Regions from separate parts of the Marinobacter sp. 1-3A genome, predicted to be linked through region 1. Evidence: predicted binding sites of a transcription regulator. Region 1 holds the regulator's gene; the other holds the start of a gene.
The links. The regulator FliA, encoded in region 1, starts transcription of late flagellar genes. The targets are predictions, from matches to a motif close to CTAAAGTTTNNNNNNNNNNNGCCGNTAA.

Region 1 (14,619 bases):
GCAATGACCGCCAACAATTCACCGGCGATGGAGTTCGGATGAATGCCTAAATCGTACAATCGCTGCAGGGAATCCACCGCATCATTACTGTGCAACGTAGAAAGCACCACGTGGCCAGTTTGGGATGCGCGAATGGCTTCCAGAGCGGTTTCTTTATCGCGGATCTCTCCAACCATGATGATATCGGGATCCTGACGAACAAAAGCCCGCATCGCATCCGCAAAGTTAAATCCGATTTCGCTTCGAACCGGGGTTTGCTGAACATTATCGATGGAGTACTCAATGGGGTCCTCCACCGTAATCACCTTACGTCGTCCATCGTCTGCAAGGGTTTGCAGGCCAGCATAAAGCGTTGTGGACTTGCCTGACCCTGTAGGGCCAACCACCAGAACCAGACCCGCTGGGTTATCCAGCAGGCGCTCATAATGTGAGCCTATCATTGGCGACATGCCCAATTCGGCAATGGTCATGGCGCGGCCGGTCTGGGGTAACAAGCGGATAACCGCATGCTCACCATGCAATGAGGGCTGAGTCTGCACCCGCAAATCGTAGGCCATATCACCCAACTGCAACCGGGAACGTCCGCCCTGGGGGAGCCTGCGTTCAGCAATATTGAGTTCAGCCCGCAATTTGATGACGTTAATGACACCTTTGAGCTCACGGGGTGTAATCTGGTACTGGCCCAAATCTCTCAGGTCGCCGTCTACCCGCAAACGAATCCTTACCCGCTCACCGTACTGTTCAATATGAATATCACTGGCTTTTTCACTGACGGCATCCAGTAGAATCGCCTCGTACACCGACACCAGATAGGGGCTGACATGATCGGTACCGGTTTCCTGACCCAGCGAAGTATCACGCTTGTTACCACTACCCGCACCTGTGGTGGACAACACTGCCTGGTCGGCGGCAAACCGGTTACCTTTAGCCGACAGGTCCAATGCTGACCAAATCCGCCGGAAATCGGTGGGCGTAACCAACCAGCATTCTATGGTGTGATCCGGGCTCATGCGCTCCAATTGATCAGTGCGTGCATCCGGATCATCGGTAACAAACGTCACCTTTTCGTTTGTCTGGGCCACCGGGATAATCCGGGACAAGTCGAGGAAGGTGCGAGAGAAGCGCTGGAACAGTTCATCTTTCAAAGCGGGCAAAAGCGCATCAGCCTCAGCAAAAACCATTCCCCGCTGCTGAGCCAGAGAGCGATAGAGCTCGCGTTCCTCAATATTCAAGGTGCGGCGCAAGACATCCAGAACGCGGCAGTTTTCTGTCGCCGCCTGGGCTTTGGCCTTAGTCAGAATGCACTCATCCACCATACCCAGATCGATAAGAATCTGTTCCGAGTTACGATTAAAGTCTACCCAGCCCAGAGTGCGAACCCGCTCCAGCTTATCGGCGCGCTTCACATACATGGCCATACTTGGCACCGGCCCGGCCTTACCCTCAAGGCAAATGAGATTGCCGCCTTCGCACAGGTATTGCTTCAAAGTGTCGTGCTCGCTCATAAAGGTGGTGCACAACACAAGATTGCAGGGTTGATCGAGATCCAGTTCGCTCTCGGCCGATTGGGCGAGAACATCCACATTATTCATGCCCAGCCGGAAAAACCGGTCTCTCGCAGCTTCTGCAACGCTCGGATTTTTTTCGATATAAATAACACGATGAGCAAGGCGTGACAGCACAGCAGCAAGGTAGCCGGAACCGCCACCCACATGCATAACAGTGTCCGCAGGCATAACCTCGGGCATGATAGACAGGATATGAGCAACGGTTTCATGGCGGGGAATGGAGTGCCCGGTTATAGAGGGGATCAGATCCGAGCCGGTAACAAAATCAGTGCGGGAAACGGCAAGAAGGGCCTCTCGGCCCCTTGAATAGACTTTGTTCATTCAAAAGCGTCCGTAACAGCTTGGTTTCAGGCCGCCTGACGTTTTTTCAGTGCTGATACCAGTTCGGCCTCGGGACGGGATATTCCGCATGTGTTCATAAGATCGTCGATATCGGCACCAAGATCAACCAGCCGTGAAGCCTCATCGTAAGATATTCTCAGAGGGTCGTTCTGGCGCATCTCATCCATGGTTATTCGCAGCTCATGCAATTGCCGTTCACAGGCCACAAGGCGCTGCCCCACACCCATGCTGCCACTGGCAGTAGCATGCAACTCTCTGCCGAGGATATCGCAGCGCTCCTTGAGTGTGGCTTTCAGCTGCCGGTTCTGGCGCCCAAGCATAACGCCCTGAGCAAAAACCAGTGAAATCGCTACAGCAGTCAGCGCCCAGGGAAGATAGGAAGGAATTTCAGTAAACATGATGGACGTCTCCGGTTATTAGCCACTTGAGGCATCCATCATCAGGTCTGGCCGGTAGTGCGCCGGTTTACAGCCCTGCGATCTCTGCCCATTCGTGGTCTGACAGCATTTTGTCGAACTCGACCAATATGATCAGTTCACCACCCTTATTACATACACCCTGGATAAATCTGGCACTTTCATCATTACCCACGTTCGGTGCAGTCTCAATTTCACTGGCTTTCAGGTACACAACCTCGGCCACTGAATCCACCAGAATACCCATCACCTGGTCGGCAGATTCCATCACTACTATTCGGGTGGCGTCTGTCATTTCTGCATCTGCCAATCCGAAACGGCGACGGGTGTCGATGACTGTCACCACGTTGCCCCGCAGGTTGATAATACCGAGCACATAGTCCGGAGCGCCTGGCACCGGCGCAATCTCCGTGTATCTCAGTACTTCCTGAATCTGCATAACATCCAGACCATAGGTCTCGTTATCCAGCCGGAAGGTCACATACTGCAGTACCTGATCGTCTTTGGCCTGTTTTTGCGGTCCGCTCGGGGATGCCATAACCAGTTTCTCCTGTTCGGCTTACCCGGGCGGGCAGCCTGATCGTCAAAAAAACATCATCAGTGCCCAATACTATAGTTAAGGGCACAAACCGTGCCAGTACGGCAAGGTTTCGTTCGGTAACCGGAAGAGTCGTCAACTCATATCAAGGTCGTCAACTCAGATCAAGATGCTGCTCTCGCTCCGCACGCACCAACAAATCCGCCATGGTACGGACATCAACCAGAGCACACATCTGCTCAATTACTGTGCCAGCCAACCAGGGCCGCTTGCTGCGGGCCGTGCGCCAGCGCACATCATCCGGGCTCAGAGTGAATGACTGGGCTACATTATCGCATGCCAAACCCCATTCGCTGTTATCCAGGCGAATAACAAAACGATAATTATCCCGGGCATTCGCAGGCACTCGCCCGGCCATAATCCACTCAGCCGTGTCCACAACCCTGAGATTCTGATGGGCACCCATACGAATGCCCATGTACCAACGGGGGCTACCGGGAATGGGCCGAATACTCTCTTCAATCTGATATATAGCACCCAATAGCACCAAAGGCACCGCGAGTTGCAACCCGGCCACTGTGAAGATCAGGCACTCGAATGGGCGCTCTGACCAATCCGGGCGTGCTACTGGTACTTCTTTCCCTGGCGCACGTTCTGGCGTGGAGGCCACCGCTGGGGCAGTTTCCCGAACCTGCACCGGTTGTGACGCCACCAAGGGTGCCGGTGCCAGAACGGGCGCTGGCTCAGGCGCTATCACCCGCTTTTTGACTGGGGCTTTTACGGCTGGTTTTGGCTCAGCCAGCTCTTCATGCCGCGCAGTGTTCGTAGCTGTGTGCAGCAGTTCGTCCAGATAACTGGCAATCGCGCTGGCTGGATCGGCGAGCTTTGTCAATTTCTCGTCAGCCATGCTGACGCTCCTTCTGCGCGCCTGTCTTGGCCAGCAAATCGTCCAGTAAATGCCGGTACGCCCGAACGCCATGTGTCTGGGCTTCCAGCTTTGAGGGAATTATGCCGGCCTGACTGGCGTCGCGGAATTTTGTATCGACGGGCACAGCAAAGCGCCAAAGGTTGTCCTGATAGGTTTTACGCAGCAGGTTAAGGCTTTGCATTGAGGCCTGGGTGCGGCGATCGAACATGGTGGGCACAATCGTGTAAGGCAGTTGATTCTTCTGGGAGCGCATGATCATCTGCAGCGTATGCAACATCCTCTCAAGACCTTTGATGGCCAGGTACTCGGTTTGTACAGGAATAATCAGGTGCTGTGCCGCTGCCAGTGCATTGACCATCAGCACGCCGAGAGAAGGCGTGTTATCCAGAAGAACGTAATCATAATCGTCCCACAGCTGGGTAAGCGCCCGGGAAACAACCAGCCCCATACCTTCGGCGCCCACCATTCGGCGCTCCAGGGTCGCCAGCGCGGTACTAGCGGGCAAAAGATCCAACCCGGGGCAACTGGTTTCTGTAATAAGCTGAGCTGGAAGCCCCTCAGGCACCTTGCCCTGATGCTGAAACAGATCGAAAAGACTGTGGGCGATGGTATCCGGATCGTACCCGAACCAACTGGTCAGCGAACCATGAGGGTCAAGGTCAACCATCAGAACGCGCTTGCCACGCTCCGCCAGCAAGCCGCCTAAAGCGACTACCGAGGTGGTTTTACCCACGCCACCCTTCTGATTGGCTATTGCCCAGATTCGCACGTTTTCACTCCAAAACGACTGTGTTGCGATCAACTGAAAACCGAGATGTATCCCGGTTTATCGGCCAGTTTTCATGTAACTTGAATGAGTTGCATGCCGGCAGCCGGTTGCCGCCTGAATGTATTCGGGTGGAGATATACAGAAACCGTGCCAGACAGTAATCGAGTTTAAATACCCTGGCGCATAACGCCCCGGATGCTGGCATCACGGGAAATAAGCAGCACTACCCGTCGATTACGACGACGGCCTTCCTCGGTGTCATTTCGAGCCAAAGGCTGATACTCCCCGTAACCAATCGCAGCCAGTCGTTCAGGCTCGATACCTTCCATGCTTAACATGCGGACAACCGCCGCCGCACGCGCCGCAGATAGTTCCCAGTTCGAAGGGAAACGCGGGGTGCGAATGGGTTGATTATCGGTGAAGCCCTCAACCTTCACTGCGTTGTCCCGGTTCCTGAGAACCCGCGCAACTTTGTCCATCACATCAAATGCATCATAGTGGGGCTCCGCATCACCACTACCGAAAAGCAGGCTATCCGGCAAATTAAGCGAAAGCCACCGATCGTTGGTTTCAAGGGTAACCACCCCACGATCGATCAATTCGTCAAACTCCATAGCCAACTGATCTGCCATGGTGCGCAAAGCCTCTGTGCGGGCCTGTGTATCCTGCTCTGAGTTTCTGGGGGCCTCTGTTACCGCCGGGGGAATTACAGCCTCCGAGGGCTGAACTTCCGGGCGTGGAGGCTGGTCACCAATTTCAATGGGCTGAAAGGAGCGCTGAGGAGCGTTAAAAACGCCTGTAAATGTCTCTGAGAGTACCTTGTACTTGCCCTCATTTACCGATGAGACCGAGTACATCACCACAAAAAAAGCAAACAACAGGGTTATGAAATCCGCATAGGAAATCAGCCAACGTTCCTTGTTGTGCAAGTCATCCTGAGGTTGCCTGCGACGCCGCATAATAGAAACCGGTTTTGCTTACTGCAGAAAGCCCCGCAGCCGCAATTCAATGGATTTGGGGTTCTCACCCTCTGCGATGGCAATAAGACCATCAATCATCATGTCTTCGTATCGTGAACGTTCCTTGACCAGCCCACGCAGTTTATTGGCTACCGGGAAAAACAGCAGGTTGGCCAGCGCCACACCGTAGATGGTTGCCACAAAGGCGGTGGCAATTCCGCTGCCGAGGGATGCTGGGTCTTCAAGGTTGGTCATCACCTGGATCAGCCCCATAACAGCGCCAATAATGCCAATGGTCGGTGAATAGCCTCCCATAGCCTCAAACACTCGAGCGGACTCAAGATTTCGCTGCTCACGGCAATCCAGATCTATTTCCATGATGCTGCGAATTGTTTCGGTTTCTGCACCATCCACCAGTAACTGAAGGCCTTTGCGCGCAAAGGATTCCGGCTCATTCTCCGCCAACCCTTCAAGCCCCAGAAGGCCTTGCTTCCTGGCCTTTACGCTCCAATCGATTACCTTGCCAATCCCGTCTTCAATGCTGATAAATGGAGGAACAAACACCCACCGCGCCTGTGCGGCAGCCCGTTTCAGTACCGGCCAGGAAGTCTGGAGGATGGTCGCAGCCAGGGTTCCGCCAATCACAATGATGGCCGCCGGCCCATTAAACAGTGAGCTCAGTGCTCCGCCTTCAAGCAGGTTGCCGCCAAGAATAGCGGCAAAAGCCAGAACGACACCGAGCAGGCTGAGTATATCCATCAGCAAACGCCCTCAAGCAATCTTGGCCCTATTTCATCCAGTGACAGGATCTCGTCACTCAGGCCAGCTTTGGCAACTGCCATGGGCATACCGTAAATCACCGACGATTTTTCATCCTGGGACCAGATGGGCGAGCCACTTTGTTTCATCATTCGGCACCCTTCTTTGCCGTCTGATCCCATTCCCGTCAGGATGACGCCGAGGGTTTTGCCGGGAAATGCACGGGCAAGAGAACCAAAGGTAACGTCCACACAGGGGCGGTAATTCAGTCGCTCGTCCCCTGGCAGTATGCGCACCCGAGGTTGCCCTCCGCGATTTTCGACCATCATCTGCTTACCGCCAGGGGCAAGCAGTGCCAAGCCAGGGCGAAGGATATCGCCATCTTCTGCTTGCCGGACTTCAATTTTGCACAATTTGTTAAGACGCTCAGCAAAAGCCGGCGTAAAGCTCGCTGGCATGTGCTGCACCAGCACGATCGGTGAGGGAAAACTCGCCGGCAAGGCCGCAAGTACTCGCTGAAGAGCTACTGGCCCGCCGGTTGAGGTGCCAATAGCCACAACGGAAAAGTGCCGTGCCGGGCTTTTCCGTGACGTTCGCTTGGGCGTTTCATCCTGCAGAGGCTGAGCCGCCTGGCGAGCGGGCGCCACAGAGCGACCCGGCGCTGCGGTCCTGGCCGGTGCTATAAGCGTGGGTTGTGGGGCTGTTCTGGAAGAAGGTGGAGTTGGCTGCGCCCGGCTGGCAGGTCGACTGCGAGCAACATCGAGCACGCGATCAATCAGGATTTTTTGCAACTGGCTGCCATCCCGCGCGATTTCCTCGAAGTTTTTGGGCAGGAAATCTACCGCCCCGGCTTCCAGTGCGTCCAGAGTGATTCGGGCGCCTTCGTAGGTGAGCGAGGAAAACATAAGCACCGGTATTGGATGCTTCTTCATGATTTCCCGCACAGCCGAAATACCATCCATAATCGGCATTTCGTAATCCATGGTAATTACATCCGGGCGCAGAGATTCCGCCAGTTCAACACCTTCCCGGCCGTTGGCTGCCACACCCACCACACGGATCTGGCCCGACGATGTGAGAATCTCTGTTAATCGCTTGCGAAAGAAACCTGAGTCGTCAACGACCAGGACAGAAACTGTCATCCGTTTCTCCTACCAAAATGCTTTATTCCATAAAGCTTTGAGCTGCGCGTAAAAAATCAGCTGTAATGCTGCAGCAAGCTGGGAACATCAATAATCAGCGCGATACGACCATCACCGGTAATTGTTGCTCCTGCCATACCCGGTGTGCCTTGCAATCCTCGTCCGAGAGGTTTGATAACCACCTCTTCCTGACCGACGAGCTGGTCAACAACAAACCCAACCTTACTGGTGCCCATGGCAACGATCACAACATGCCCACTTTCGGGACCTGTTACGGCATTAGACCCTTTCACCAGCCAGCGCTTTATATGGAAAAGCGGGAACACCTTGTCCCGCACAACAATGCACTCACGGCCATCTACTACATTGGTACGTGTCAGATTCAAATGGAATATCTCCACCACATTCACCAGCGGCAGAGCAAAAGACTGATCACCAAGCTTGATCATCAAGGTGGGCATAATCGCCAAAGTCAGGGGCACCTTGATGATGATGCGAGAACCCTTGCCCAAGGCAGAAACAATGCTGAGCTGACCGTTGAGCTGATTTATTTTGGTTTTCACCACATCCATGCCCACACCGCGGCCGGACACATCAGAAATCTGCTCTTTCGTCGAAAACCCGGCGGCAAAAATCAGGTTGAAACACTCTGTGTCCGTGAGGCGATCGGTAGCGTCCTGATCGTAAATCCCTTTCTCCACGGCTTTGCGGCGCAGCACTTCCGGGTCCATACCTGCACCATCATCATCGATAGACAGGAGGATATGATCCCCTTCCTGCTCGGCAGAGAGGGTGACGGTGCCCTGCCGGGGCTTGCCAGCCTTTTCACGCACATCTGGCGTTTCGATACCGTGGTCAACAGAATTTCGCACCAGGTGAACAAGGGGATCCGATAGGGCCTCAACAAGGTTTTTGTCGAGATCGGTGTCTTCGCCAATCATCACCAGATTCACTTCTTTCTTCATGCCCCGGGCGAGATCGCGAACAACCCGCGGGAAGCGGCCGAATACTTTCTTGATCGGCTGCATGCGAGTTTGCATGACTGCAGCCTGCAGATCTGTGGTCACTACATCAAGGCTTGATACCGCCTTGTGCATGTGCTCGTCTTCACTGTCGGAGCCAAGTCTCTGGAGCCGGTTTCGCACCAGTACCAACTCGCCCACCATGTTCATGATGTCATCGAGGCGTTTGGTATCGACACGCACAGTGGTTTCTGCCACTGGAGCCGGCTCTCTGGGAGGGGCCGGTTTACTGGCTGGCGCTTTTTCAGGCACAACTTTCGCAGGCTCGGCTTTCGGCTGCGGCGACTTCGCTGGCGCTGGCCCGGAGCCACCGGTGGTTGGGCTGCCACCTTTGCCATGCAGCTCGTCGAGCAGTTTTTCAAATTCGTCGTCAGTGATCAGCTCACCATCACCGCCCTTTTCAGGGCCGGCACCACCTGTCGTCTGGGCATCATCTGCGGGTGGTTTCGCGGCAAACTTGCCTTTGCCATGCAGCTCATCAAGCAGGGCTTCAAACTCATCATCTGTAATTTCGTCAGCTGAGCCGCTGCTGTTGGCTGGGGATTGGTCGGGGGCGGAGCTATCGGAGGCGCCCGTTACGGGAGCATCGCCATGCAACGCATCCAGTAATTGTTCAAACTCTTCATCGGTAATATCGCCACCATCCTGATCGCTTTCAGGGGCAGCAGGAACGTCTACAGACTGGTTGCTCACCGGCTCGCCAGCAACCTGGGGCAGTGCAAGAGCATCCAGTGCCGCAATCAGTTCGTCCGGCGCAGGCGTCAGCTCTTCCCTGTTACGCACTTGCTCGAACATGGCATTCACATGATCCAAAGCTTCCAGCACAACGTCCATCAGCTCGGAATCCACCGCGCGTTTATGGTTGCGCAGTATATCGAACACGTTCTCGGCGGAGTGGCAGCAGTTAACCAAAGCGTCAAGCTGCAAAAAGCCTGCACCACCCTTTACGGTATGGAATCCACGAAATATGGCGTTGAGCAGATCACTGTCGTCTGGATGTTGCTCAAGATCAACAAGCTGTTCCGACAGCTTCTCAAGAATCTCCCCGGCCTCTACCAGGAAGTCTTGCAGGATCTCATCATCGGCATCAAACGCCATGGGCTAACCTCTTCTGTTCAGAAACCGAGACTGGATAACAGATCGTCTACGTCATTTTGTCCCGAGACTACATCTTCGCGTTCTTCAGCCTTCATTTGCGGCCCTACGCCCTGTTCGGCGGAGACTTCCTGATTTTCAATCTGGTGTACTGTGCCGGTAAGCTGATCAACGTGGCTCGCCATAACCACCAGGCTGAGCATCTGTTCCTCAACCTCCTTCACCAAAGCCGTCACCCGCTGTATTACCTGGCCCGTCAGATCCTGAAAATCCTGCGCCAGCAGAATTTCGGAAAGACTGCTGTAAAGTGTGTCCGCATCATTGGTAACGCTAAGAAAAAAGGTATCTATACGGCCATAAAGTTCACGAAACTCAGCCGGCTGCATTTCCCGGCGCCGCAACCGCTGCCATTCTTCGCTCAATGACGAGGCTTCTTCACGGAGTGTCTGAGCGAGAGGCATGCTCTCTTCAACCAGGTCCATAGTGCGATTGGCAGCCTGACCTGTCATTTGAACAACGTACGCCAGTCTGTCGGATGCGTCTGTCATCAAAGACAGCACCTCTTTTTGTTCCTGGCTGCGCGGATCAATCTGGAAGTTGCGGATTGCCTCATGAAGCGTTCGTGTCAAACGGCCAACTTCACGATAAAGGCTCTGATCCCTGACTTCGCTTAACTCATTAATCAGGTTCATCGCTCGGGCATAATCGCCGCCTTCCACACTTTGGGCGAGCTCTGCTGCCTGGTGCCGGAGCTTTTCGGTCACTTCTGGCTCAAGATCCCGATGGATCTTTTTTTTATCGCTCATACGCCCCATCCAATTTCCGGTTACTGAATTCGTTCAAAAATCTTCTCGATTTTTTCTTTTAGAACGGCAGCAGTGAACGGTTTTACTACGTACCCATTCACGCCAGCCTGAGCCGCTGCAACAATCTGGTCGCGCTTGGCTTCGGCGGTAACCATCAAAACAGGAAGGGTTTTCAGGTTTTCATCTGCCCGCACTGCCTTCAACAGATCAAAGCCAGACATTCCCGGCATGTTCCAATCTGTCACAAGGAAGTCGTACTTACCGCTTTTCAACATAGGCAAAGCTGTATTTCCGTCGTCCGCTTCATCGGTGTTGGTGAAGCCAAGATCACGGAGCAGGTTTTTGATGATCCGTCGCATTGTGGAGAAATCATCCACAATGAGAATTTTCATATTTTTGTCCAAAGGGACCTCCAGTTATTAAGACCCGGAATTCGTTTTGACCTTTGCGCTTAAAGTGTAGCAGGCCGCTGATTTAACCATGTATTGTCTGATCTTTATCGCGCTTGTAAAGCATCGGTTACCAAATACTACACTTCATCAGAACCCTGAAGTCTCAAGCCACGCCTAGCTGTGTTCCTCAAGGCGCCACTCGGAAAGTCTTCCACGCAATCTCAACGCGGCCTGACTGTGAATCTGACTGACCCTGCTTTCGCTGACTCCCAAAACAGCGCCAATCTCTTTGAGGTTCAGTTCCTCCGTGTAATACAGGCTCAGTACAAGCTTTTCCCGCTCCGGAAGCAGCTCAATCTCCGCCGCAAGGCTGCTGCGGAAAGAATCAGATGTGAGATCATCCAACGGATTATCCCGGGCCTCTGTTTCTTCTATCGGCAGCTCACCGGATTCATTGAGCTCATCAAGACTAAAAAGCCGTCCGCTGTTAGCATCGGCCAGAGTGGCATGATATTCGGAAAGAGACATATCGAGCTCTTCCGCCACTTCAAAGTCCTGGGCTTCACGGCCCTCCCGGTCTTCTACTTCCTTGATTGCACGGGCAACCCGACGAGCGTTTCGGTGAACAGAGCGCGGCACCCAGTCGCCTTTGCGGATTTCATCCACCATAGACCCTCGGATGCGAATTCCGGCATAGGTTTCAAAGGTTGCGCCCTTGGTTGAACTATAGCGCTGGGCGGCCTCCAGCAACCCGATCATACCCGCCTGCATAAGGTCGTCGAGCTGCACCGAGGCCGGTAGCCGCGCTAAAAGATGAAGTGCGATTTTCTTTACCAGGGGGGCGTGAGTCTCTATGAGGTCCGAGGGACTTTTCACACCAGCCTGATGATAAATTCCCAGGTTTTTCGCCAATGTCATGCATCCGGTTTTATTTTTTACGGGATCCGTTTCAGACTTCGACGAGCCGCTCCACAAAAAATTCCAGGTGTCCGCGGGGTGATGAAGGCAGTGGCCAGCTTTCTACCTTGTCAGCCAGTGCCTTGATCGCAAGCGACGCTTTGGCTCGAGGGTATGCATCCAGCACGGCTTTCTGGCGCTGAACGGCTTTCTTCACAGCTTCGTCGTAAGGCACCATACCCACATATTGTAGTGCCACATCGAGAAATCGTTCGGTTACCCGGGTTATTTTTTCAAACAAATGGCGGCCTTCCTGCTCACTGCTCACCTGATTGGCGAGAATGCGGAAGCGGTTGGTACCGTAATCACGGTTCATCAGTTTAATCAGGGCGTAAGCATCTGTGATGGATGTGGGCTCATCGCACACCACCAGCAACAGCTCTTGCGAGGCCCGCAAAAAGCTCACAACAGACTCGGAAATACCGGCCGCCGTATCGATAATCAGCACATCAATTTGATCGCCCAACTCGCTGAATGCGTTAATCAGGCCGGCATGCTCCATGGGGCTGAGCTGGGTCATGCGCTGGGTTCCGGAAGATGCCGGAACGATTTTAATCCCGCCCGGACCATTTACCAGAACGTCTCTGAGGTCACACTCTCCTGCCAACACGTCCTGCAAGGTACGATTGGCGGTTACCCCGAGCAGCACATCAAGATTCCCCAGGCCAAGATCGGCATCAAGCAGCACAACGCGCCTGCCTTTTTGCGCCAGAGCGATGCCAAGATTAACTGAAATGTTACTCTTGCCGACCCCGCCCTTGCCGCCGGAAACCGCGATCACCTGTACCGGATGTGCTTTGCTCATACTGTTTATAATCTCTCGCCAGGATTAACCGGATATGGTTCATAACCGGATACAACTCAGATTTTCACAGCCTCATGCGATTTCCCGCGGGCGCTCTGTATCAGGCATTTTCTCTGCCGCCGCCTGTTGCTGAAGCATTTTCAGACGCTCGACTCCCAAGCGTACGAGCGGAACGGCTTCAGCATGATGCAGATCCCCCGGGATCTTTTGCCCATCAGTGTAGTAGGCAACCGGCAGCCCGGTTTCCATCACAAAGCCCAAAGATTCGCCCAGAGTCAGGGCTTCGTCAATCTTCGTCATCACGCAGCCTGTAAGACCTGCCATCTTATAGCAATGCCAGACGGATTTCATAATACGCGGCTGGCTGGTTGCCGAAACAACCAGGTGCGTCCGGATGCTGTGATGGCTACGGGCCAATTCTGCCAATTGTTCCTGATAGCCTCTGTCTGTACTGGTTAGCCCAGCCGTATCGATCAGCACCAGGTGCCGGTCTGAGAGCTCATCAAGAATATCATCAAGGGTGTTGCTTTCATCCACCACGCGCACCGGCACATTCAGTATACGACCAAACACGAAAAGCTGTTCATGGGCCGCAACCCGGTACCGGTCTGTCGTGACCAGTGCAATAGAATCGGCGCCGTGTTTCAACACATATCGCGCTGCCAGTTTGCCGATGGTGGTAGTCTTGCCCGAACCTGTAGGGCCAACCAGTGCATATACACCCCCTTCATCAAGCCACTCCTGATTGGGAGTACGCACGCCCGCAACAAGCATTTTCAGGGACTGTTTCCAACCATCTTCCAGCTTGCCACCTTTATGGCGGCGGGAGAGCGAGCTCGCCAGATCATTACCAAGACCAAATTCCTGGAGCCGCTCTGCAAGACGCTGCTGGACCGCGTTGATGCCGGGCTTCTCCGGCTCACCACGCTGGCCACTCATCAGATCCCGCAAGGAGTTTATTTCTGCACGCATGCGGGCGAGCTCATCAGAATAATTTTCGTTACCAGCGCTTTGAGAGACTGGCTCTGCAAAATCTTCACTCGCGGCCCGGTGCAACTCTGCAAAGGATGCATCAGCGTAACCCTGCCCCCTTGCAGCTCGGTTTTCACGCACGTCGCGAATACGGGAGCGAGAGCGACTCAGCTCATCCTCCAGCCGACGATGACGTTCTGCCTGCATCTCTGCAAGGCGGGCTCCGTTAGTGGCCTCACTGGCCTCTGCGCCCAAGCTCTGGCGCGCCATATTTTCGTCGTAGTCCAACGCGGTTACGATCTCAATGCCGCCGTCTACACGGCGATTGGAAAGGATGACAGCATCTGGCCCCATCTGCTCACTGACCTGCTTCAGAGCTTCAGCCATGCTTTTGGCAAAAAAACGTTTAACTTTCATGATATTGCATCCTCCAACGGCCACGCGTTATCTGCGTTACCCGTGCTTTCATCCGCCAGCTTATTGGCCCACGGACGCCACGATCGTAATCTGTTTGTTATCGGGTATTTCCTGGTAGGAGAGCACATGCAGCCGCTCCACACCGTAACTGGCAAACTTGGCGAGCACCGGCCGCAAGGGCCCGGATACCAGCAGGATGGCCGGCTTACCCAGCATTTCCTGACGCTGCACGCTGTCTTGCAATGAGCGCTGCAGCTTCTCCACCATATTCGGCTCCAGAACCATGCCTATATCTTCCAGTCCGCCAGATTGTTGACTCTGCTGAACAGACTTAAGCAACAACTGTTCCAAATCGGGATCCAGGGTAATAACCGGTATTTCTGAATCGTTACCGCAGATACTCTGGATAATCATCCTGCGCAGAGACTGACGCGCTACCGTGGTCAGCAACTTGGGGTCCTGGCTCTTCGGATGCACGTTCACCATGGATTCGGCAATGGAGCGCATATCCCGGATGGGGACTTCTTCTTTGAGCAGGTTCTGCAGCACTTTCAGCAGAAGGCTGATAGACACAGTGGTGGGCACCAACTCCTCTGCCAGCTTGGGTGAAGCCTTCTCCAGCTGATCCAGCCACTTCTGCACCTCTTCGTGCCCCAACAGTTCGTGCGCATGCTTTTGCAGAACCTGGTTCAAATGGGTTGCAACAACTGTACTGGCATCCACCACGGTATA
Region 2 (14,619 bases), on a different contig from region 1:
ATGTTCGGGTTTATCCCGCCATTTATTCGCCAGAGCCTGAAGAACCTGCCGCCGGTTAAGCAGATCACCAGCGCAGTGCTGGATGATCTGGGTATCCCACGCTCTGTAATGTCTTTCATTAATTACCCCACGCGCTTTGATGCTCGGGAAACCGAGAGAGCACTCAAAGGAACCGGTATCGATGTGCCGCGCCTTGAGGATTATGCGCCCGTGCTCTGGGATTTCTGGGAGCGCAACCTGGATCCCGATCTGTTCAAAGATCGCACCTTGAAGGGTACGGTTAGTGGCAAAGTGTGCGTGATAACCGGTGCCACCTCTGGCATTGGTTTGGCCACTGCAGAAAAGCTGGCAGAAGCCGGTGCTATTCTGGTTATTGGCGCTCGCACAAAAGAAACTCTGGATGAGGTGAGTGCTGCTCTGGAAGCCAAGGGTGGCAATGTGCACGCCTACCAGTGCGATTTCTCCGATATGGAAGATTGCGACCGGTTCGTGAAAACCGTTCTGGATAACCACGGCCACGTTGATGTGCTGGTCAACAACGCAGGGCGCTCGATTCGTCGGTCATTGTCCCTGTCGTTTGATCGCTTCCACGACTTTGAGCGCACGATGCAGTTGAACTACTTTGGCTCTGTGCGCCTCATCATGGGGTTTGCACCATCCATGCTTGAGCGTCGTCGTGGGCATGTGGTGAATATCTCATCCATTGGCGTGCTTACTAACGCACCACGCTTCTCTGCCTATGTGGCCTCCAAGTCTGCATTGGATGCCTTCAGCCGGTGTGCGGCGTCTGAATGGTCGGATCGTAACGTAACCTTCACCACCATCAATATGCCGTTGGTGAAAACACCCATGATTGCACCTACCAAGATCTACGATTCCGTGCCGACCCTCTCGCCGGAAGAGGCTGCCGATCTGGTAACCAACTCAATCATTGAGCGCCCCAAGCGAGTTGCTACGCGCCTTGGTATCACTGCCCAGGTTTTGCACGCACTGGCTCCGAAGGTGGGCGAGATCGTGATGAATACGGGGTACCGTATGTTCCCGGACTCAACTCAGGCCGTAGGTGGAAAAGCTACTGAAAAGCCCAAGGTGTCCACAGAGCAGGTGGCATTTGCAGCGGTGATGCGAGGCATCCACTGGTAAGCAAAGCTTGTTTGTAACGCAGAATCAAAAAACCCGCATAAGCGGGTTTTTTTTGCGGGCTCTGTTTGCTATTCGCTTTCATCTAACATGAAAGGTGGCGGAAATCCGCCCAGATCCAGCCAGCGGTTCACAATGCCACAGAATAAATCGGCCGTCTTTTCTGCATCGTAAGCTGCGGAATGGGCTTCCTTGTTGCTGAATGGAATACCAGCCAGTTTGCAGGCTTGTGCAAGCACCGTGTGGCCATAGGCCAGGCCGGCAAGGGTTGCTGTGTCAAACGTGGAGAAGGGGTGGAAAGGATTCCGGTTTATTTCTGCCCGCTGAGCCGCTGCAAATACGAAATTGTGATCGAAGGTCGCATTGTGGCCTACCAATACCGCACGCTTGCAATCATGCGCCTTGACCGCCTTGCGTATGGGCCGAAAAATCTCGCTCAACCCTTCACGCTCGGGCACAGCCTCCCGGTCCGGATTCCAGGGGTCGATTCCTGTGAAGTCCAATGCCGATTGTTCCAGATTGGCACCCTCAAACGGATCAATCTGTTGTAGGTGGGTTTCAGCACGGTGCAAGCGGCCGTCCTCGTCCATCGTCAGCATCACTGCAGCTATTTCCAGCAGAGCATCACGGTCCGGGTTGAATCCGCCGGTTTCCACATCGACAACGACGGGTAAAAAACCACGGAATCTGCGGGACATTGGGTGCAATTGTCTGTTTTCGTCAGTCACTAAAACTCCGGTCTTGGCCGTTTATCAGGGAATTGGGGGGGTAGATCTATACCTGGCGCCAGTTAATGGTTTCACCGGCTTTCAGCGGAACAATGGTGCCGTCCGCCAAGGGCAATTCATCGGGCATCGTCCAAGGTTCCCTCACCAGCGTAATGGTATCTGTATTTCGTGGAAGACCATAGAAATCTGCACCATTAAAACTGGCAAAGGCTTCCAGTTGATCAAGAATGCCAAGCTCTTCAAAAATATCTGCGTATAACCCGATAGCACCAAAAGCCGAATAGCATCCTGCGCAGCCACAGGCGGCTTCCTTTTTGTCTTTTGCATGGGGGGCAGAATCTGTGCCGAGAAAGAATCGCTTGTCTCCGCTGGCGACTGCGTCTCTCAGGGCTTTTTGGTGGCGATTGCGCTTTAGAATCGGGAGGCAGTAAAGATGAGGGCGTATGCCGCCCACGAGCATATGGTTCCGGTTGTACATCAGATGCTGGGGTGTAATCGTGGCGGCCAGATTATTGCCCTGATAATGCCGTACGAACTCTGCTGAGTCAGCGGTGGTTATATGCTCAAGCACTACCTTGAGCTTAGGGAAGGCTTTTAGCGTCGGGGCGAGTACCCGGTCGAGAAACACCTTTTCCCGGTCAAAAATATCGATGTCTTCATCAGTAACTTCACCATGAACAAGCAACAGCATGCCGCATTCTTCCATGGTTTCCAGTACCGGGTAGATATTGCGAATGTCCGTTACACCAGATGCAGAGTTAGTGGTTGCGCCGGCTGGGTAGAGCTTGGCTGCAACAACACCCTCGGCGCTTGCTTCCAGAATATCCTGACGGCTTGTGGATTCGGTCAGGTAAAGCGTCATCAGTGGTCGGAAGTCAGTCCCTTCGGCTGCTGCCAGAATGCGATCCCGGTATGCCGAGGCTTCAGCGGCATTGGTTACCGGCGGAGCAAGATTCGGCATGATGATCGCTCGCCCGAAACAGGCAGCGGTGGCAGGTACAACGCTCTTCAGAGCATCGCCGTCGCGAACGTGGAGGTGCCAGTCGTCGGGGCGCACAAGAGTTAGCTGTTCGGTCATGGTCTGGTTTCCGCAGTGCCTTAAAAAGTTGGCAGATTATAGCAGAAGGTGTCAGTGATTGTTTTTCCTCTCATCGATTAAAGAACATGGCGCTGATGCCGTTAAACAGGAAACCACCAAACATCCGTGAAACAACGGTATGGCTGTTATGGCACTCGCATTCACAAAAAGATCGCAGAATGTATTGGCAACGCTGGCGCTCGGCATTCTTTTGCCCGTGACAAGCCAGGCTGCAAGCTATGGTGCCGGAATATCGAACAGCCAGTGGTATCTTGCCGAGTCCGTTTTCGAGTGTTCGCTGGTGCATGATGTTCCCGGCTATGGCCGGGCTGTTTTTCGGCACCGTGCCGGGGAAGAACTGTCATTTTTTCTGGAGTCCGAATCTCACCTCATGCGCCCCGGGCGAGGCTCTCTTTTTGTTGAGGCCCCACCTTGGCGACCGGGTGTTGCTCCACGCCCGGTAGGCACGGTAGATGTGTCTGAAGGGCTCCGGCAGGTATCACTTGAAACCCGGCATGCGGTGATTCTTGCCCAAAGTCTGCTGGATGGCATGCGGCCCACAGTTACCAGGGATTCCTGGTACGACGGCAGCCCGGTTCGGGTGCAGGTATCGAATATCAACTTCAGCGGGCAATACCAGCGCTATCGGTCATGCGCTGCGAACTTGCTTCCGGTTAACATCGATCAGATCGGTCGTTCGCGGGTGGCATTTTCCAGCGGTAGCGCAAAGCTGTCTGAAGCCGATATGGATTTGTTGGACAATATCGTTGCCTATTTAATGGCGGATTCTACGGTAGAGCGGGTTTTTGTCGATGGGCATACTGACCGTGTTGGAAGCCGGATCGACAATCGTGCGTTGTCTGAAGAGCGCGCTAATGTAGTGGCAGACTACCTCAAAGGTCGTGGGATAGACCCCGACATGATTACCGTACGGGCTCATGGAGACCAGTACCCGGTATCCAGAAACTATGGCGAAAACCGCCGCACAACCATACGCTTGCAGCGAGAGGGCGAACGCCCTGGCTTGCAGCAAGCTAACGGCTATGGTGGCGCCAGCGCAGGTTAAGAAATGCTAAACCGAACTCAATACGTCCAAATGGGCGTTTACGCTTTCTGCGAGAGCTTTCAGGTGATAGCCGCCTTCCAGCGTTGAAATAATACGATCGTTGCTGTGCTCGTTCGCGACGCTTGCCAGCGTTTCGGTCAACCAGCGATAGTCCTCGGTTTCCAGATTCAGTTCGGCCATCGGATCAAGTCGATGGGCATCAAACCCTGCAGAGATCAAAATTACCTGAGGCTTGAAGGCGTTCAGGCGCTTTAACCAGCCAGCTTCTACCCGCTTTCGGTATTCTTCGGAAGAGCAACCTGCCTCTATGGGAATGTTCACGATATTGTCAGCTTGGCGATGTACGTGGGAGTGGGGGTAAAGCGGATGCTGGAAACTGGAGCACATCAGTATGCGTTCATCTCCACTCACGATGTCCACCGTTCCGTTACCTTGATGCACATCAAAATCAATAATGGCAACTCGATCAAGATGATGAAAATTGAGCGTGCGCATGGCTGCCAGGGCGACGTTGTTGTAAAAACAGAAGCCCATGGACTTGGTGCGCTCAGCATGGTGGCCGGGGGGCCGTGCGCAGATAAATGCGTTGGTTACCTGGCTACTCATAACCATGTCTACCGCCTGGATATTTGCACCCGCAGCAAGCCTTGCTGCGCGGAGAGTATCAGGCATCATGGCAGTATCCGGATCAGTGAAGACCCGACCCCGCATTGGCTGCATCATGTCTAGCTGCTGCAAATAGCTTTCGGGGTGTACGCTCAGAAGCTGGTCGCGGGTAATTTCTTCAGGGCGCACCCAATCGAGCTTTTCTGCGATGCCAGTGTCGGCGATATAGCTAATGATGGCTGCGAGGCGAGCTGGGCTTTCGGGATGCTCCGGCCCCATGTCGTGTTTCATGCAATCATCATGAGAAAAAAATGCGGTTGTCATAATTCTCGAAACGTCCCAGCTATACTTGTATTTTCTTTGATCTTATCAGGGATAAACCGATAGCGCCGAGTTTCTTTAGCCGCATAAGGGCAATAGGCGTTTCATAAGGCTTCATCAATGCATAATATAGTGTTAACAACATATCAAGGAGAGATAGCGTGAGCACCCGGTACCTGGAGAGTTTATTTAATCCTGCTTCGATCGCTGTGATCGGGGCGTCGGAACGTGCTGGCAATCTTGGTGGTATGGTGTTGCGAAATCTGATGAGCAGCGGCTACCCGGGCAAGCTTTTAGTGGTCAACCAGAAGGACTACGACAACGTCCATGGTGTGCCCTGTGTCAGAAAAGTATCGAAAATGGAGTTCTCGCCAGATCTCGCCATTGTGTGTACGCCGCCAGAAACCGTTGCAAAAACCATAAGGCGATTGGGCGAGGCAGGGGTGCGTACCGCAATTGTGATGACCGGAGGCATGTCCCGTACTCATAGCAAAACCGGCCAGCCGCTGATGTACTCGGTGCGTGATGCAGCAAGGGAAACCGGAATCAGGGTGCTGGGACCTAACACGATAGGTCTGATGGTACCGGCGAGAAACCTCAATGCTACCTATGCGCACATGGGCACGTTGCCCGGACGTGTGGCCTTTGTTGGCCAGTCTGGCACCATTGCCAGTTCGGTGATCGACTGGGCCTTTGCCCGGGGGGTTGGTTTTTCCTATTTCCTTACCCTTGGCGACGGTATGGATATCGATCACGACGATCTCATAGATTATCTTGCCCAGGATACCCAGACGCAAGCCATTCTCTTGCACATTGAGCATATTCCCAATGCCCGGCGCTTCATGTCTGCCGTGCGCGTCGCCTCCAGAACCAAGCCTGTCATCGCTGTTAAATCCGGGCGAGTACCAGAGTCAGAATGGATGACCCATGAACTGCCTGCGGGCATCCGACGCAGTGACCCTATATACGACGCCATGCTCCAGCGTGCGGGTGTTCTTCGGGTAGACGGTCTTGGGCAAATGTTTGATGCTCTGGAAACGCTCACGCGGATGCGCCCACTGCGCAGAGAGACTCTCGCCATCATGGCCAATGGCGTAGGGCCAGGTGTATTGGCTGTAGATCGCCTTGCGGATTTAGGCGGGGAGCTTGCCAGTTTGTCAGAAGCCAGCATTGGCGCTCTGGCCGAGCTTCTGCCTGCTTACTGGACACGCAAAAACCCTATCGACCTTAACTACGACGCATCTCCGGAGCTTTATGGCAAGGCGATAAAAATTCTGGCCAAGGATCCCGAAGTAGCCAACGTGCTTGTGTTGTACGCACCCAGCTTGACAGAAGACAGCCTGCAAATTGCCGATGCGGTAGTGCAGGCTGCAAAGGGCACGCGATTGAATATCTTTACCTGCTGGCTTGGGCAGAGCACGGTCATGGAGGCGCGTGATGAGTTCTATCGTGCGGGATTGCCATCCTTCTTCAATCCGGAAAAAGCCGTTGTAGCGTTCATGCAGCATGTGCGGCACCAGAGGCTCCAGCGTTTGCTGAAGGAAACTCCCGAATCTTTCACTGACCATTTCTCGGACCATACGAAAACTCGCCGAGTAGTCATGAATGCATTGCGTTCTGGCCGTTTGCACCTTTCCAGCAAAGAAGCTCGGGAAGTGGTTCGTGATTACGGTATCAACACCATTGAGACGGTTTACTGTGACGATGTAGAGGAGGTGCTTGAAGCCTTCTCCATTGAGCGCCGCCCGGTAGACGTTACGATAGTGCACGAGCAGGCTTGTCACCCATTTGCAAAACTGACCGTGGCGCAACGCCGCCATAAGGCGACGGTGCAGAAGCTTAGCAGTGAGGCTGCAATCATTGATGCCTGCAGTTTTCTGATGGAGCAGTACCAGGAATACTTCCCCGAGAGCGGTTTTCTCGGCTTTGCCATGCAGCACTCCTACCAACATGTTGGCGGTATTGAGTTCAGCGTGGGTATAACCAGAGATGCCCAATTTGGGCCTCTGGTAGTCTGCGGAGCATCTGGTGCCCATGTCAACGTAATGACAGACCGGCAGATTGCGTTGCCGCCGCTCAATATGGTTCTTGCCCGGGAGTTGTTGCGCCGTACTTATATGTACAAGCTTCTAAGGGAGCATAGCCTGAAGCCCGAAACGGATATACGGGCGGTGTCTGAAACACTGGTTACCCTTTCCCAGATTGTGATCGATATACCCGAGATTCGCGGGCTGGAGATTTCGCCGCTCCTGTTCAACGACCAAGGTGCTGTCGCGGTTAATGTGGCGATCAATCTGTCTGAAGTGCCTGGACAGCCGATAATTCAGCCCTACCCAAGAGAACTGGAGGAGTGGCTGGTATTGCCCAAGTCTGGTCGTCGGGTGATCATTCGCCCAGCTCTTGCCGAAGACGAGCCGTCGCATCGCGTATTTCATGAATTACAGTCACCGGAGTCCATTCGCTATCGATTCTTTCAGTACCGTAAGCATTTTTCGCGGGAAGACGTCGCCCAGATGGTCCAGATCGACTATGACCGTGAAATGGTTTTCATCGCAAATGCCCCGAAAGAAGACGGTGAAGGCGAAGAAACCCTGGGCACCGTAAGAACCTGGACGGACGCAGATAACCTGCGGTGTGAATTTGCTGTGATGGTTCATGACAAAATGAAGGGTGAAGGCCTTGGCGTGGCGCTGATGCAGAAAATGATCGATTACTGCCGTGCCCGTGGCACGGTGGAAATGGTAGGTGACGTTCTGGCTGACAATAGGCCGATGCTGCAATTGGCTGAGCACCTGGGCTTTGAGATCAAGTATAACGTTGAGGAAGAGGTGATGGATTTGCGGCTGGTGCTGAACGAGCCGGAAAACGATTGGCAAAAAGAGCGGTTAGGCAAGTATACCCACTGAAGCTATTCACTGAGAGCTTCAGTGGGGTTGAGGCCTGGAGGCTTACTCTTCTATGAGGGCGGAACGATCTTCCCCGCCCAAAGCTTCCAGTAAGCCTGGAATCAGTTTGGACAGTTCCAGAGTCATGAGGCTGAACGCAGCATCAAACTTGGCGACAGCGTCATCCACATCTACATCATCGAGTTGATCCTGAAGTGTTTCCCCAAACTTCAGCCGGCGAATGCCCATTTCCTCATCGAGAACAAAGGATACGTTGTCGTCCCAGGTAAGTGCCAACTTGGTCACTTCCATGCCGGCATTCAGGTGGTTACGGATTTCGTCCGCTTTCAAATCCAGTCCTTTGCAGCGAACCACTCCGCCATCTTCGGAAGGATCCTTCAGTTCGCACTCATCGCCTAAAACCACACTGGCAGGCAAGTCGATGGACTCGTTCAACCAGCCAGTAAATGTAAATATTGGAGCTTGCTCCAGAGCGGGCGGGCGTACAGGCAGAGAGCCCAGGCTTTTGCGCAGTGATGAGGCCAGGTCTTCTGCCTGTTTTGAGGAGCCTGCATCAACAACCATAAAGCCGTCTTTCGGTGCCAGATACGCAAAGCTGCGTCGGTTCTTGGAAAATGCATGGGGTAGCATTTCCAGCATAACCTGCTCTTTGATCTCTTCTTTCTCTTTGCGTCGAACCTTGCGGCCTTGCTCGATCTCGATGGCTTCGGCTTTTTCTTCCACCGCATCCTTTATTACCGGCCCAGGCAGGATTTTCTCTTCCTTGCGCAGAGCAATCAGGTGATAGCCATTAGCACTGTGAACAAGTAGTTCACCGTGTTTGCCCAGTGGTGGAACCCAGCCCTGGCGAGCGGTTTCTTGTGGACCACAGGGTTTGAATGCATCGCCGCTGAGCTTTTCTTCCAACTCTTCAGCAGAAATATCAAATGGCTTGGTAAAACGGAAAACGCGGGCATTGCGAAACCACATCAGGCTTGATCCTTGTCTTTCATATTTGGATAACTTCTACGAGCACGGTTTTGACGATAAAGCCGAAAACACCAGCACCCAATACTGTAAAAAGGGCGATAGTACCAAACTTTCCGGCCTGTGATTTTTTTGCCAGGTCCCACACAATGAAACCCATCCAGCCAATAAGGCCTGTCAGAAACACCACCATGGCGATCTGGGAAAAAACTGCTTCGTTCATGATTTGCTCCGAGCTTAATCTGGATTAGTGTTCATCTCGCAGGAAAACCCAGTTATTTTTGTCGGATTGGTCTTCGCTGAAATAATAACCATCAAGGTCGAATCCCTTGAGGTCGTTTGCATCGGTAATACGATTCAGGATGGCGTAACGGCACATCAGGCCGCGGGCTTTCTTGGCGTAGAAACTGATCATCTTGTACTGACCGTTCTTCCAATCCTTGAATTGGGGGGTGATTAGCCGGCCTTCAAGGTCTTTCTTCTTCAGACTCTTGAAATATTCGTTGGATGCCAGGTTCACCAATACTTCGTCGTCGCTCTTCAGCAGGCGATTCATTTCCCGGGTAAGGCTGTCCCCCCAGAATGCGTACAGATCCTTGCCCCGTTTGTTCTCAAACTTTGTGCCCATTTCCAGCCGATAGGGCTGCATGAGGTCAAGAGGTTTAAGAATGCCGTAGAGACCGGACAACATGCGCAGATGCTTTTGAGCAAAGTTGAAATCCTGCTCACTGAAGCTTTGTGCGTCCAGCCCGGTATACACGTCACCTTTGAAAGCCAGAACAGCCTGGCGCGCGTTCTTTGGAGAGAAGGGAACTTGCCAACTCTGAAAGCGCTCGGCATTCAATTGGCCCAGCTTGTCGCTGACGCTCATCAGATTGCTGATCTGGTGGGGCTCCAGCTCTTTGAGCTGATCAATCAGCTCGCAGGCATCGTCCAGGAAATCGGGCTGGGTATAGGTTTCCGTAGCCAGCGGGCTCTCGTAGTCGAGGGTTTTAGCAGGTGAGATAACCATCAACATGTCAGATAATTCCTCATTGCAGAAACGTGAGTAACTGTTCCCGGGTAAATGGCCAGTTGAGTTCGCGTCCGGTATCCTTGCGCCGGAGCACGGGGATTCGTGTACCGTAACGCTCTACCAACTCTTCTGATTGCGCAATATCCACCACATCCACCGGTATCGGTACGGGCATGGGAGTGCTGATCAGCAGGGCTTCGGCCAGATCACACAGATGACATTGGGACGTAGTATAAAAAAACAGTTCCATTATTTGGGCTGGGCGTCCAGTTTCTGGCCATTAATGCCCGCGCTGTCACTGCCCATCAGATACAGATAAACAGGCATCAGTTCTTCCGGTGCCGGGTTCTGCTGCGGATTTTCTGCCGGGTAGGCATGGGCTCGCATATTCGTTCTTGTTGCACCGGGGTTCAGGCTATTAACACGTACATTGTTATGTTTGTCGCCCAACTCGTCGGCTAGCAACTGGCTCAGACCTTCGACTGCAAATTTGGAGACCGCATAGGCACCCCAGTAGGCTCGCGCCTGACGGCCAACACCAGAGGACGTGAAGATAACCGAGGCAGCATCGGATTTGCGCAGCAGGGGAATCATTGCCCTGCTCATCAGAAACGGTGCCGTGGCGTTTACATGCATGACCTTGTTCCAGATTTCCGAGTCGTACATTTCCACCGGGCTGCGGTCACCCAGGATTCCGGCGTTGTGGAGAAGGCCATCGAGCTTGCCGAAGTTGTCTTCCAGAGTCATCGCCAGTTCTTCGTAATCTTTTACAGCGGCGCCCTCGAAGTTCATGGGCACGATAGCCGGCTTAGGGTGGCCGGCCGCCTCGATTTCGTCGTAGACCGATTCCAGCTTGCTCAGAGTTCGGCCAACAAGGATGACAGTGGCGCCATGAGCTGCATAGGTTTTTGCGGCGGTACGGCCGATTCCGCTGCCCGCACCGGTCACCAGAATAATGCGGTCTTTCAGAAGATCAGCGGGTGCCTGGTAATCTTGCATAACCTGTCTCCGTAGCAGACTGGGAGTTCATCAGAGTTTAAAAATGCTCGTTCTAGCAGCGCGCTATTGTAACAGCTTTGCGAGATCGTTCACGGTGTCAGCGATCATGTCGGCTTGCCACAGGTCAACGGTTTCCGGCTCTTCGATATACCCATATCGCACGGCGATGGTTTTCATGCGGGCATTGCGACCGGCCACTATGTCTCGTTCGTGATCGCCCACATAAACTGCCTGCTCAGGTTCTGCACCAATTTGCTGGCACGCAAGAAACAGGGATTCCGGATGAGGCTTGCGATCGGTGACATGATCCGGGCATACCAGCGACGCGCAGCGCTTGGCCAGACCAAGGGCCTGAATCAGGGGGGCGGCGAAACGTACCGGTTTGTTGGTTACGATTCCCCAGGGAATTCCTCGCTGCTCCAACGACTCAAGCAAAGAATCCATGCCTTCAAAAAGGCGGGTTTCAACGGCAACGCCCGCTTCGTAAAGATCCAGAAAGGCGGTGTGTTTGGCAAGGTAACCCGGATGTTCAGGCTCCAGCCCAAAGCCTACACGCACCATGGCCCGGGCTCCGTTGGAAACGGATCGGCGTATGTGCTCTGCTGGAAGCGCCGGGAGCCCCTCCATTTGGCGCAGTTCGTTCAGGCAACGAATGAAATCCGGCGCTGTGTCGATCAGAGTGCCGTCCAGATCAAACAGAACGGTTGATAGTTGCTCAGTCTTCACGGGTATCCCTGGCGTGCATCAGGTAGTTTACGTCCACATCCCGGCCCAGCTTGTAGGAGCGGGTAATTGGGTTGTAGGTCATGCCGGTAAGCTCGCGCACATCCAGGCCGGCATGGCGCAGGTGGTCTGACATTTCTGAGGGCCGGATGAACTTCTTCCACTCGTGCGTGCCCTTGGGCAGCATGTTCAGCACGTACTCGGCACCCACAATGGCAAACAGGAAGGATTTGGGATTCCGGTTGATGGTTGATACAAACAGGTGCCCACCGGGCTTTAGCAGTGCAGAGCAGGCTTTGATAACAGAGGCCGGGTCAGGCACATGCTCCAGCATTTCCAAGCAGGTAACGGCATCGTACTGGCCTGCGTGTTCCGGATCGCGGGCCAGTTCTTCCACGGTGATTTGCTTGTAGTCCACCTTGATTCCGCTTTCCAGGCCGTGCAATCGCGCTACAGCCAAGGGTGCTTCGCCCATGTCTATGCCGGTTACATGGGCGCCGCGCAGAGCCATGCCTTCAGATAGCAATCCGCCGCCACAGCCAATGTCTGCCACCCGCTTACCCGCGAGGGAGACGCGTTCATCGATGTAGTTGAGGCGCAACGGGTTAATGTCGTGGAGAGGCTTGAACTCACTGGTGGGGTCCCACCAGCGGCTAGCCAAGGCTTCAAACTTGGCAATCTCGTTACGGTCAACGTTCTGGTTTGTCATTGTGTGCTCTACCTGATCAATCTATCGAAATATGGTTAGACAGCCTGTTGCTCGCGGATCTTCTCAGCCCATTCTTCTACGCGGAGCATGAGGTCCGGCACGTCAATACGCGTCAGTTTGCCATCCTGTACCTGAGGTACGCCGTTAATCCAGCTATGGGTTACCGCGCGGCCGTGGTTGCTGTACACAAGATGAGACGCAGGGTCGTAAACCGGCTGAATAAAAGGATCGCTCAGGTCGATGGCAATAATGTCTGCCAGCTTGCCCGCCACCAACGAACCCAGTTCGTGCTCCCGTCCGAGTGCTTTTGCGCCATTGAGCGTGGCCATTTGCAGTGCCTGATGAGCCGAAAGTGCTGCGGCATCATTGGCAACGACCTTGGCTATCATAGCGGCTGTTCGGGCTTCACCGAACAGATCCAGATCATTATTGCTGGCTGCACCGTCTGTGCCTATGGCGAGATTAATGCCGCGTTCCATGAGATTGTGAACCGGGCAAAGCCCGCTGGCGAGTTTGAGGTTGGATTCGGGGCAGTGGATAACATGCGTGCCGGAATCCGCAAGCAAAGCAATGTCTGAGTCGCTGACCTGGGTCATGTGAACACACTGGGTTTTAACGCCCAGAACGCCAAGTTTCGCAAGCCGCTTGATTGGGCGTTGCCCATGCTTTTCCTCAGCCTCTGTTACTTCGAATTCGGTTTCATGCAGGTGAAGCTGAATGCGAGCGCCGGTTTTTTCCGAGAGGGCGACAGCGCGGCTCAGTGGCTCGTCAGATACAGTATAGGGCGCATGAGGGCCAATGGCGGGCATGATGTAGGTGTCGCCTTTCCACGCATTGATCAGCGCTTCGCCTTTGCTCAGGTAGTCATCTGGCCCCGCGCCCCATACGGTGGGGAAGTCCAGAAGAGGGAAACAGATTTGTGCGCGCATGCCGGTATCATGAGCCATCTGGGCCACAATCTCCGGGAAAAAATACATATCTGAAAATGTTGTTGTGCCGGTTCGCAGCATTTCCGCCATGGCCAGCTGTGTACCGTCGGCAATGAACTGTTCGCTCACAAAACGGCCTTCTGCAGGCCAGATATGGTCGTTAAGCCAGGTCATCAAGGGGAGATCATCCGCCATGCCCCGAAACAGCGACATAGCCGCATGGCCATGCATATTGATTAGCCCGGGCATAACCACATGGTTGGGAAGGTTGATGGTCTCTCGCGTATGGAACTCGCGATCTGCCTGTGCCGTGGGCAACACAGCCGCAATCCGGCAGCCCTGAATAATAACGGCCTGATGCTCAAGCACCACTCCGCAGGGTTCAATTGGAATTAGCCAGCGAGCATTGATGCGAATATCGGCTGCGGTGATAGTATCTGCCGTCATTAACCCTACCTTGCAGTGCCGGCGACGAATGGGATTGTGCCCGTAGAAGTGCACAAGTGCGCCGAACGATAAAATGTAGCCCGGAAGTATAACCGTTATACTGCCCGTTTTCAGCGTTGTGAAAGCGGAGCCAGACGATGAATAATCCCAAAGAATCCCCTTCTTTACATACCCCTTGTTCTGATCCGCGATCGGCAGGCACGGTTGCCCTTCGGTGGCAGGGGGCCAGACTGGAATTACTGGATCAGCGGCTGTTACCAGCTCAGGAACACTGGATAACCCTGGAGACCGCAGCCGGTGTCGCGCAAAGCATTCACGACATGGTGGTGCGCGGAGCCCCGGCGATCGGTATCAGTGCCGCATATGGGGTAGCACTGGCTGCCCGGAAGGCTGAAGGCGATGACTGGCAAGCTGAGGTCAAAATGGCTATCCGGGAGTTAGCGGCTTCAAGGCCAACGGCTGTGAATCTGTTCTGGGCCTTGCAGCGAATGGAACGGGTGCTTGAGGGTTGTGTAGCTCTCGATGAAGCACGGCAGCGGCTGGAGGGTGAAGCCGTTGCCATTCATGAAGAAGATCTTGCAGCAAACCTCGCCATGGCAGATCACGCCCTCGAAGCAATGGGGCTTTCTTCTGGCAACTCTTCACCTGTCTCGGTTCTTACCCACTGCAACACAGGCGCGCTTGCAACTGGAGGCTACGGCACCGCATTGGGCGTTATCCGCCGGCTGCATGAGAAACAGCTGCTAAAACAAGTGTACGCGGATGAAACCCGGCCTTGGCTGCAGGGTAGCCGCCTTACCGCGTGGGAATTAGTGCGGGATGGTATCCCGGTAACTCTGAATGCGGATGGCGCAGCGGCAGCGATTCTTGCAACGGGTGAGGTACGGTGGATCATCGTGGGTGCCGACAGGATTACCGCTAATGGCGATGTGGCCAACAAAATTGGCACCTACAGCCTTGCGGTATTGGCACGGCATCACAAGGTC

Region 2: FE848_RS13660 (flagellar protein MotY) is a predicted target of FliA. The motif match lies at 3,024-3,051, and genes of this name have one in related genera.

What each region holds. Positions count from the first base shown of each region.
Region 1 is NZ_VCGZ01000001.1:555,688-570,306, forward strand. It holds gene FE848_RS02475 (ATPase, T2SS/T4P/T4SS family) at 1-1,889, opposite strand, end outside; gene FE848_RS02480 (DUF2802 domain-containing protein) at 1,916-2,308, opposite strand; gene FE848_RS02485 (chemotaxis protein CheW) at 2,376-2,864, opposite strand; gene FE848_RS02490 (chemotaxis protein CheW) at 3,019-3,771, opposite strand; gene FE848_RS02495 (ParA family protein) at 3,764-4,561, opposite strand; gene motD (flagellar motor protein MotD) at 4,729-5,520, opposite strand; gene FE848_RS02505 (flagellar motor protein) at 5,539-6,279, opposite strand; gene FE848_RS02510 (protein-glutamate methylesterase/protein-glutamine glutaminase) at 6,279-7,421, opposite strand; gene FE848_RS02515 (chemotaxis protein CheA) at 7,478-9,541, opposite strand; gene FE848_RS02520 (protein phosphatase CheZ) at 9,559-10,344, opposite strand; gene cheY (chemotaxis response regulator CheY) at 10,365-10,748, opposite strand; gene FE848_RS02530 (RNA polymerase sigma factor FliA) at 10,911-11,654, opposite strand; gene FE848_RS02535 (MinD/ParA family protein) at 11,686-12,498, opposite strand; gene flhF (flagellar biosynthesis protein FlhF) at 12,571-13,887, opposite strand; gene flhA (flagellar biosynthesis protein FlhA) at 13,948-14,619, opposite strand, start outside.
Region 2 is NZ_VCGZ01000008.1:156,387-171,005, forward strand. It holds gene FE848_RS13645 (SDR family oxidoreductase) at 1-1,143, shown strand, start outside; gene rnt (ribonuclease T) at 1,212-1,868, opposite strand; gene pyrC (dihydroorotase) at 1,915-2,946, opposite strand; gene FE848_RS13660 (flagellar protein MotY) at 3,095-4,012, shown strand; gene FE848_RS13665 (histone deacetylase family protein) at 4,019-4,942, opposite strand; gene FE848_RS13670 (GNAT family N-acetyltransferase) at 5,101-7,845, shown strand; gene rdgC (recombination-associated protein RdgC) at 7,888-8,814, opposite strand; gene FE848_RS13680 (DUF2788 domain-containing protein) at 8,834-9,034, opposite strand; gene yaaA (peroxide stress protein YaaA) at 9,059-9,829, opposite strand; gene FE848_RS13690 (glutaredoxin family protein) at 9,843-10,076, opposite strand; gene FE848_RS13695 (YciK family oxidoreductase) at 10,076-10,825, opposite strand; gene FE848_RS13700 (HAD family hydrolase) at 10,889-11,551, opposite strand; gene ubiG (bifunctional 2-polyprenyl-6-hydroxyphenol methylase/3-demethylubiquinol 3-O-methyltransferase UbiG) at 11,541-12,257, opposite strand; gene FE848_RS13710 (TRZ/ATZ family hydrolase) at 12,293-13,633, opposite strand; gene mtnA (S-methyl-5-thioribose-1-phosphate isomerase) at 13,771-14,619, shown strand, end outside.